Linked DNA regions of Cellvibrio sp. PSBB006. The protein of the gene in region 2 binds, or shares a complex with, the protein of the main gene of each other region. Links are inferred from orthologs where the notes say so. Each region holds a gene or a part of one and is shown on either strand. Other genes may lie near its edges.

Region 1 (4,628 bases), 1.5 Mb from region 2 along the record:
TACGCTGAAGGGATCGTCCAGATTAGACAAACGTTTTTCAGTGGCGAGGTCGCGGCTATCCGCCAGGAAACGATACGCCTGCAACAAACCGGCAGGTCCGATGAACTTGTCCGGATTCCACCAAAAAGATGGGCAACTGGTTGAACAACAGGCACAGAGTATACACTCATACAAGCCATCCAGCTTCTCACGATCTTCCGGAGATTGTAACCGTTCGATCGCTGGCGCTGGCGTGTCGTTCTGCAAATAAGGTTCAATTTTCTTGTACTGGTCGTAGAATTGGGTCATATCGACTACGAGGTCACGGATTACCGGTAAACCTGGCAGCGGGCGCAGCACCAATTTGTTGTTCTTGACACATTCGGATATAGGCTTGATACAAGCCAAACCATTCTTGCCGTTGATGTTCATGCCATCAGAACCACAAACACCTTCGCGGCATGAGCGACGGTAAGCCAGGCTTTCATCCTGGGCTTTTAATAATTCCAGCACATCCAGCACCATAAGATCTTTACCCTGAGTATCGATCTCATAGGTTTTCATGTACGGCTCTTTATCGGCGTCAGGATTGTAGCGGTAGACTTCAACTTTCAACATTTATCTGTCTCCCCGATTAATAAGTACGAACTTTAGGTTCAAACGCTTCCATAGTGCGCGGTGCAAAATTCACCGCACGCTTGGCGACACGTTTGTCAGCCGGGAAATAAATGGAATGGCATAACCAGTTCTGGTCATCGCGATCCTGGAAATCTTCTCGGGCGTGAGCACCGCGAGACTCCTTGCGCTCTTCCGCCGCAATGGCGGTCGCTTCGGCCACTTCCAACAGATTTTGCAACTCAAGTGCTTCGATACGGGCAGTATTGAACGCGCTGCTCTTATCGGTGATGCATACATTTTCAACACGCGGACGCAGCTCTGCCAACTGCTGAATACCCTTCTGCATGTATTCACCTTTACGGAATACACCGAAGTAATTCTGCATGATGGTTTGCAATTCCTTGCGCAGCACAGCAGCGCTTTCGCCGCTGGTTGAGGTGTTAATTTTGTTCAGGCGAGCCATGGAAGCTTCGATATCGGCCTGGGTGGCATCACGTTGCTCAATACCTTCACGCAATGCTTTTTCGATATACAAACCTGCCGCACGACCAAATACCACCAGATCCAGCAGCGAGTTTCCGCCGAGGCGATTGGCACCATGCACGGATACACACGCCACTTCTCCGCAAGCGTAGAGGCCATCGATGACAGCATCTTTACCATTTGCATCAACAGTCAACGCCTGGCCATTCACATTGGTTGGTACACCGCCCATCATATAATGGCACGTGGGTACAACCGGAATGGGAGCATAAACCGGGTCAACGTGCGCAAAGGTACGTGACAATTCACAGATACCGGGTAGCTTGCTCTCAAGCACTTCTTCACCCAGGTGATCGAGCTTAAGCAGCACGTGATCACCGTTCGGGCCGCAACCACGTCCTTCCAGGATTTCCTGAACCATGGAGCGAGCCACAACATCACGACCGGCAAGGTCTTTGGCATTGGGGGCATAACGCTCCATAAAGCGTTCGCCATCTTTATTGATCAGGTAGCCACCTTCACCGCGACACCCTTCCGTAACCAGAACACCCGCGCCGGCAATACCAGTCGGGTGGAACTGCCACATCTCGATATCCTGCACCGGGAAACCGGCACGCAACACCATACCAATACCATCGCCCGTGTTGATGTGAGCGTTGGTGGTAGAGGAATAAATACGGCCGGCACCGCCAGTCGCCAGGACGGTTGCCTTGGCTTTAACGTAGACTGTTTCGCCATCTTCGATGTTAATAGCAATCACACCGACAACGGCGCCGTCCTGATTCTTCACCAGGTCAACGGCGAACCATTCGTTCAAAAAGACCGTTTTATTCTTAAGGTTTCCCTGATAAAGGGTGTGCAGAAGCGCGTGACCGGTACGGTCTGCTGCCGCACAGGTACGGGCCGCCTGGCCGCCTTTGCCAAAATCCTTTGATTGACCGCCAAAGGGACGCTGATAAATGCGGCCATTTTCAGTACGGGAGAAAGGTAAACCCATGTGCTCCAATTCAAAGACCGCTTCCGGCCCGACAGAACACATATATTCGATAGCATCCTGGTCGCCGATGTAATCAGACCCCTTGATGGTGTCATACATGTGCCAGCGCCAGTCATCATTCGGGTCAGCACTCGCGATAGCGCAGGTAATCCCGCCTTGAGCAGATACAGTGTGCGAGCGGGTTGGAAATACTTTGGTAATTACCGCCGTTTTGTAACCGGATTGTGCCAATTGCAGTGCAGCACGCATGCCTGCGCCGCCGCCGCCAATCACAATACCGTCAAATGAAATTGTTCGCATGTTAGCCATCAGCCTAGAGCCCCCACAAAATTTCAACGCCCCAGACCAGGTAGGTCACAGCGGCAACACCCAATACTGTCTGCGCAATCAGACGCAACACAGTAGCCTTGGCTCCCAACAAACGGTTGGTGAGATAGTCCGTCAAGACAGACCAAAGTCCGATCCAGGCATGTGTAATAAATGAAATAAGAGCGAGCAGGCTGAAGATGCGCATCCATAGCTGATTATAGAGCGCGCTCCACTGAGCGAAATCCAGGCCAGGATTCATGGCAATATAAACGACGAGAAAGATTGTATAGGCTGTCAATATCACAGCGCCAACGCGCTGAATCAACCAATCATACAGACCACTACGACCAAAACTGGTTACTGCAGTTACCATATCCATACTCCGGCTATTACGATCAATACAATGGCCAACAGCACCACAAGCCTGGCACCCAATTGACCACCTTTTAAGGTCTCACCTACGCCGCCATCCATTGTCAGATGGCGCACACCAGCAACGGTGTGGTAAGCAAGCACAGAGAGCACACCCCAGAGTACGAACTTGTAAACCGGATCATTCAGAGACTCTTTCATCGCAGCAAAGCTTTCCTCCGAGGCCAGACTTGCGTCCAACAGCCAAAGTAATACGGCCATGCCGGCAAAAAGGAAAACACCAGAGATGCGATGAAGGATAGAAACGTAAGCGGTGATAGGAAGTTTGATAGTGGATATATCGAGATTGACAGGTCTTTTTTTGTTCACGGTTGATAGTCACCTTTTTGCCCATCGCGGGCAGGTTTTAAGAATGAGCGTTGGGCTCAACGCTTTACCTCAACCTATCGTCCAAATCGACCCTGTACCACGAGTTACTGATAGCAGATTTCAATAAAAACAGGAGAGTTAAAGGTTGTCACCAGCCGCATCCTGCAAGTCGCGCCGTATTATAGAGAGTGAACTTCAGAAACACAAACAAAAAGCCGACCCAAAATGGCAATCAAATCCACAGAAATTTATCGATTTCCTGTCGCTTTATTACCAATTACGCATCAAAAGAGAACATCGCCAAACAAACGCGCGCTATAAAAGTGCAGAAGCAACATAAGCAAGGATTTTCTTATCAGGATGATTGATAGAGACTATAAAAATTGACAGCGCTGCCAACAAAAAAAGCGAAGCAGGAACCGTGGCGCATCCATAGGGTAAATAACGGCAAAAGCTATCATCCAGCGTAGTAAGTCATCTATAATGCCGACCGCAAACGGACTCCCCACAATTTGACAAAGCTAAATCTATCCTTATAGTTGTGCCCCGTTTATCAACCTGTCTTGGCCTCCTGCCATGTACGTAAGCCTTTATTAGTAACTACAGGAGTCAGTAATGACTGACAAGAAAGCACACTTAACGGTTGACGGCTTGGATGCGGCAATTGAGTTGCCCATTTATAACAGCTCTACCGGTCCTGACGTTATCGACGTTACCAGCATTACCAAGAACGGCTTTTTTACCTTCGATCCGGGCTTTATGTCCACCGCCTCATGTGAATCCAAGATTACTTTCATTGATGGCGACAAAGGTATTCTGCTCCACCGTGGTTACCCCATTGATCAATTAGCTGACCATTCTGATTACCTCGAAACCTGTTACCTGCTACTAAACGGCGAACTCCCAAACGATACTCAAAAGCAAGAATTTACCAACGCCGTCAAAAACCAATCCGCTGTCGACCCTTCTGTAGCTGCCCTCATCAAAACCTTCAAACGCGATGCACACCCCATGGCAATTCTGTGCAGTGCAGTAGCTGCTCTCGCCGCTGTTTATAATGAAGGGCTTGATATCACTCGGGAAGAAGACCGTAAAGTTACAGCACACCGCTTAATCGGCCAAATGCCTACATTGGCTGCCATGGTTTACAAGCACAGCCAGGGCGAAGAATTTATCGCGCCGGACAGCGCACTTGGTTATGCAGAAAATTATTTAAATATGACCTTCGGCAAAGCAGGACAGGCATCCAAAGTAAGCCAAGTGTTGGCCAAAGCCATGGACCGCATTTTTATTCTTCATGCGGACCACGAGCAAAATGCATCAACATCAACAGTACGCCTCTCTGGCTCTTCCGGCACCAACCCGTTTGCCGCTATCGCCGCCGGGATTGCCACATTGTGGGGACCAGCCCATGGCGGCGCTAACGAAGCCGTATTAAAAATGTTGGAAGAAATCGGCAGCGTGGACAACATTGATAAATTCGTTGCCAAAGCAAAAGACA
Region 2 (4,857 bases):
GGGATCGGGTTTATGCCATGAGGACGCGGTACGATTTACCGTGGAGCGCAGCAAAGGCGCTATTCAATGGTTGATCGATCAGGGCGTCAGCTTTACCAAAGAAAGCGGCAAAGAGGATTACCACCTCACCCAGGAAGGCGGACACAGTCATCGCCGTATTATCCACAGCGCCGACGCCACCGGACAGGCCGTGCATAGCACCCTGTTGGAGCGCGCGCAGCAAAATAACCTGCACATCTTTGAACACCATGTCGCTATCAACCTGATTACCCAGGCCGATGCCGGTTCGCGCAAGCTGCGTTGCACCGGTGCTTATGCCTTGAGTCATGAAGACGATCATGTCCATGTGTTCCAGGCCAAGGTGGTGGTGTTAGCCACGGGCGGGGCCAGTAAGGTTTATCTCTACACCAGCAACCCGGACAGCGCCAGCGGTGACGGCATTGCTATGGCCTGGCGAGCTGGATGCCGCGTTGCCAATATGGAGTTCAATCAGTTTCACCCTACCTGTCTGTATCACCCCAAAGCCAAGACGTTTCTGATCACCGAAGCGCTGCGTGGCGAAGGAGCTTATCTGCGCCTGCCTAACGGCGAGCGGTTTATGCCGCGCTTTGATGAGCGGGCAGAGCTGGCGCCTCGGGATATCGTCGCCCGAGCGATTGACCATGAGATCAAACGTCTGGGTTGCGACTGCCTGTATCTGGATATCAGCCATAAATCACCGGAATTTATCAGCGAACATTTCCCCACCGTAAAAGCGCGCTGCCTCGAATTCGGTATCGATATCACCAAAGAACCGATTCCGGTGGTGCCCGCCGCGCATTACACCTGCGGCGGCGTGGTGGTCGATAAAAATGGCCAAACTGATTTGCAAAATCTTTATGCCATCGGCGAAACATCATTTACCGGCTTACACGGCGCTAATCGCATGGCGAGCAATTCGTTGTTGGAATGTATCGTCTATGCACAATCGGCCGCGGAACATATTCTTGCCAACTTACCTGATATTCATGAACCCGATCCGTCACCACAATGGGATGAATCGCGCGTAACCAACTCCGATGAAGATGTCGTTATCTCGCACAACTGGGATGAACTGCGCCGTTTTATGTGGGACTACGTCGGCATTGTTCGCACCCATAAACGGCTGGAGCGAGCCACCCATCGCATCAAACTATTGAAGAAAGAAATCGCCGAGTACTACAGCAATTACAAAGTCAGCAGTGATTTGATCGAATTGCGCAACCTGGCAACAGTGGCAGAACTGATTATTCGTTCCGCCATCGAACGCAAGGAAAGCCGCGGTTTACATTTTTCGCTCGATTATCCCAAAAAATCCTCGGTCGCACGCGACACTATTCTGGTGCCGACCAACTTTGCGGGGCAGGACATTGTAGTCAGCAAAGATTGATCATACCGGGCGGCGGATATTTTACCGCCGCCCATTTCGTTACAGATTCTCACAAGCAGGTACAATTTTTTACCACTCCTTTTCAGGCCGCGCTGCATACTCTGTGCAATGAAAATATCATTCAATGGAGTTGCCTGTATGCGTGCTACCCTCTTCGCTCGTTTGCTTGCCGTCGTATCCCTCAGCCTTTTTTTCCTGATCAGTTGTGGCAGCGATGACAAGCCACCCAAGGCAGATTTCGGTATTGCGCCCGATGGACTCAGCGGGCGGATTATCCTGCGGTTATATGAGCACGATGGACAAGTGTTTGCTGCAACAGATCGTGGCTTGTACAGCAAAAACAAAGGGAATGGTCGCTGGCTGGCAGCTGGATTGAGCAATCGCGAAGTGCTGGATATTGCGTTTCTGGATGACGAACATTACTTGGCTTCCACGTCACTTGTTGTTGATGAAATCGCACAATATCAATTAATGGAAACAACAGATGGCGGGGAAACCTGGAGTGAAATTATCCATGATTTCGGTGGTGAAGATGACCCCGAAGCCATTCATGGCCTGCACTATGACGATGACAATAATGCGCTCTATGCCACCGGTATAGAAGTTCTGGCACGTTCACTGGATGAAGGGCGTCACTGGGAAATTCTGAGCGGCGAGTGGCACGGCTTCGGTCAACGTAAAACCATCGTAAAGCGCAACCCGGCTACCAATGAAGTCTGGTACGGCGGCCAGAATGCATTGGAGCAATTAGTGCTGCGTGCTTATTCGCTGGACACCAATGAAGAACGCAGCTATTCCGACTTGTTGCCTAACCCCAGCGTTATTTATGGTATTCAATTTGATGCAACTAACGATCAGCGCATATTAGCCAGCGGTGAGGGCGGCGTATTGGAAAGTACCGACAAGGGTGAAACCTGGACCAATTTATTGGGCGATGTGGACTACCGCTTTTATTTTGACGTAGCAATCGATCCAGATGACCCACAGACACTTTATACCGCCGGCTGGGATAAAAATTGGGATACACCTCAACCACTGATTCTGGAGATCTCAGAAAATGGCGGCACCAGTTGGTCGAAATATCTTTACCCCAGTCAATCACTCTTTGGCGGTGTCAGGAGTTTGTTAGTCGTCAAGGAAAGAGAAAATACCGTCTTGTATCTGGGGCTTTACCGCGGCGGCATTATGAAGGTGACTTTTTTGTAAGCATAGTTTTTGTAAGCGTTGTTTTCTAACGGCGAGTCCGCAACCACACGCGCAAACGCCGATGTGCTTCTGACGAGGTGCTATCAGGCAGAATAACAAGGTGAATGCGCGTTTTATTATTTTTGTCACGACAAGGTAAAACCATTAACCAGGGCAACACTACCGCTTCATCTGACAGGACTATCTCCCGTTGAAATTTAGCGTCTGTGAGTAGCCAACCGCGCTCGGCTATATGCAACACCTGCGGCAAAGCTCGCCAGGCGGTGTAGCAGATTTGCCAGCTAATCAACAAGCCGGCCATACCCATCAACCACAAGATAAACCACCATGGCTGCTTGAATATGAGTGGGATAACAGCGAATGCCAGACTGATCGCTAACACGCCATGTACGATACATTGCGCGTACCATAAATGACGTGAAGGCCGTAGATGAACAGTCAGAATTTCTGCGCCGGAAGCTTCCGCCGGCCCGCTGTTCGAGAGGGGCGCTTCAGGTGTTTTTCTGAAGCCCGGTATTAGCGCGAACAATATCAACAATCCTTTGTAAATTTGGGTTCTGTGGGTTTTCGCGATTGATGAACCAGGCATACATATCCTGATCCTCGCATTCCAACAATTCCCAATAACGTTCTTTATCGTCTTGTGGCAGGTCGGGATATATATTTTCAAGAAATGGCAGGAGGATTAAATCCAGCTCCAGCATGCCGCGCCGACTTCCCCAAAACAAACGGTTTCTTTCCACGATTTACTACCTGCTGCACTGATAAAACGGTCGGGCAGTATAACGTAATTCAACACTGCCAGCAGCGTTTCACGCCCCCTGAGCCACAACTGTGCGATTGCGCCCCTGCGCTTTGGCCTGATATAGCGCCACATCCACACGCCTGAACAGATGATAAAAGGCATCCTCGCACTGGTGTGACCCGACGCCGATACTGACAGTCACCACCAATTGTGGGAACGCCTCAAATCGGGTGCAGGCAATCTTGCTGCGCAATTTCTCGGCCGTGTTATACGCGTCTTCAAGGCGAGTGTCGGGAAAGATCACCATGAACTCCTCACCGCCCCAACGCGCCGCACGGTCTGTCTGGCGGATGTTGTCCATAATCAGGGAAGAAATTGCGCGCAATACTTTGTCACCGCCATCGTGACCGAGTGTGTCATTAATATGTTTGAAGTGGTCTATATCAATGATCAACAAGGATACCAGACGCTCAGTGCCCGCCGCGAAATGGTCTTCAATATACTCCGTCACACCCTGGCGATTCAGCAAGCCGGTGAGATGATCCGTCATGGACAATTGTTTGTATTTATTGCTTTGCTGAGCCAGGACACTGTTTTGATTGGCCAGCTTCGCCAAACGCAAACGCTCCAACATGACACTCCGGCGCAAGGTTGCAAGCTTGATCGCACCGGCCGCAAAAATGACACATATCCAGAATATCAAAATACTGAAATACCAGCGCTCCGCTGAGATCCACAAGCCCACAAACTCCAGCCGATTTAATTTAAGGTCGTGCTGTCCTACCGGTGCGGGATAACTTAAATCAATCCCGAATGCGACAACATTGCGAAAATTGGGCTGGGAAAATTCTCGCGGTACCTGATAGGACGTAATCCACCATTCACCTACCGAGAATTCTTTTAATTGCAAGGTCAAGGGTTCATTCACAAATTGGCTGGGAATATAAACGTTATTAAATTTAGCGGTATCCATTCGGTTGATATCGGAAAAACCCGGCTCGTAATTGCGCATATAGAATCGCAGTCGCTGATCGTTCCCGCTGTAGTCAACATCAACATTGATCCTGTCGTAACCGGAAAGATCGATCCCTTCGCTGCCTTGGCCACCACCAATAATAATATGGAAACCGCAGGTGTAATCCTGCCCATCTGCTACCACCACGCAACGCCAGCGCAATTGTTCGGCATCTATCCAATACACCTGTGATTTACCACTGGGGGATTCACTCATATACAAATAAGCGGGAACCTCGGCAGCGGGCGCCAGGATTAAACTTTTGGTCGGAAAAAAACGGTGCGCGTACATCGCTAGTAAGGTCAGCAGGCAGCACAACAATAATTTGTAATAGCTGCTGCCGCGAATGTTGGCGTAATAGCGGTAGTTGGTGTTGCGCTTCATAACATCCCGTCAATGATGTATCCCAGGCGGACTTATAACGACCGCCTTGTTCAAGTTATCTGTCAGTATAGTCAGACAAACAATCACTGCTGAATAATT

Evidence for each region.
Region 1: the proteins of CBR65_RS00270 (region 2) and sdhA are in contact, whole or in part, in a crystal structure (PDB 6C12), measured with the Escherichia coli proteins. The link is inferred for Cellvibrio sp. PSBB006 from one-to-one orthologs.

The regions. Positions count from the first base shown.
Region 1 is NZ_CP021382.1:1,532,845-1,537,472, forward strand. Bases 1-2,924 are described here. They hold sdhA (succinate dehydrogenase flavoprotein subunit), read right to left. Parts: upstream 2,387-2,924; coding sequence 614-2,386; downstream 1-613. Other genes in these bases: CBR65_RS06360 (succinate dehydrogenase iron-sulfur subunit), read right to left, coding at 1-597; sdhD (succinate dehydrogenase, hydrophobic membrane anchor protein), read right to left, coding at 2,391-2,759; sdhC (succinate dehydrogenase, cytochrome b556 subunit), read right to left, coding at 2,753-2,924. Outside these bases: more of sdhC, read right to left, coding at 2,925-3,127; CBR65_RS06385 (citrate synthase), read left to right, coding at 3,743-4,628. UniProt on the Escherichia coli protein: Two distinct, membrane-bound, FAD-containing enzymes are responsible for the catalysis of fumarate and succinate interconversion; the fumarate reductase is used in anaerobic growth, and the succinate dehydrogenase is used in aerobic growth.
Region 2 is NZ_CP021382.1:60,594-65,450, reverse strand. Bases 1,732-4,569 are described here. They hold CBR65_RS00270 (succinate dehydrogenase assembly factor 2), read right to left. Parts: upstream 3,358-4,569; coding sequence 3,106-3,357; downstream 1,732-3,105. Other genes in these bases: CBR65_RS00265 (GGDEF domain-containing protein), read right to left, coding at 3,427-4,569; CBR65_RS22645 (protein YgfX), read right to left, coding at 2,640-3,203; CBR65_RS00280 (hypothetical protein), read left to right, coding at 1,732-2,614. In the rest of the region: nadB (L-aspartate oxidase), read left to right, coding at 1-1,408; more of CBR65_RS00280, read left to right, coding at 1,547-1,731; more of CBR65_RS00265, read right to left, coding at 4,570-4,758. UniProt on the Escherichia coli protein: An FAD assembly protein, which accelerates covalent attachment of the cofactor into other proteins.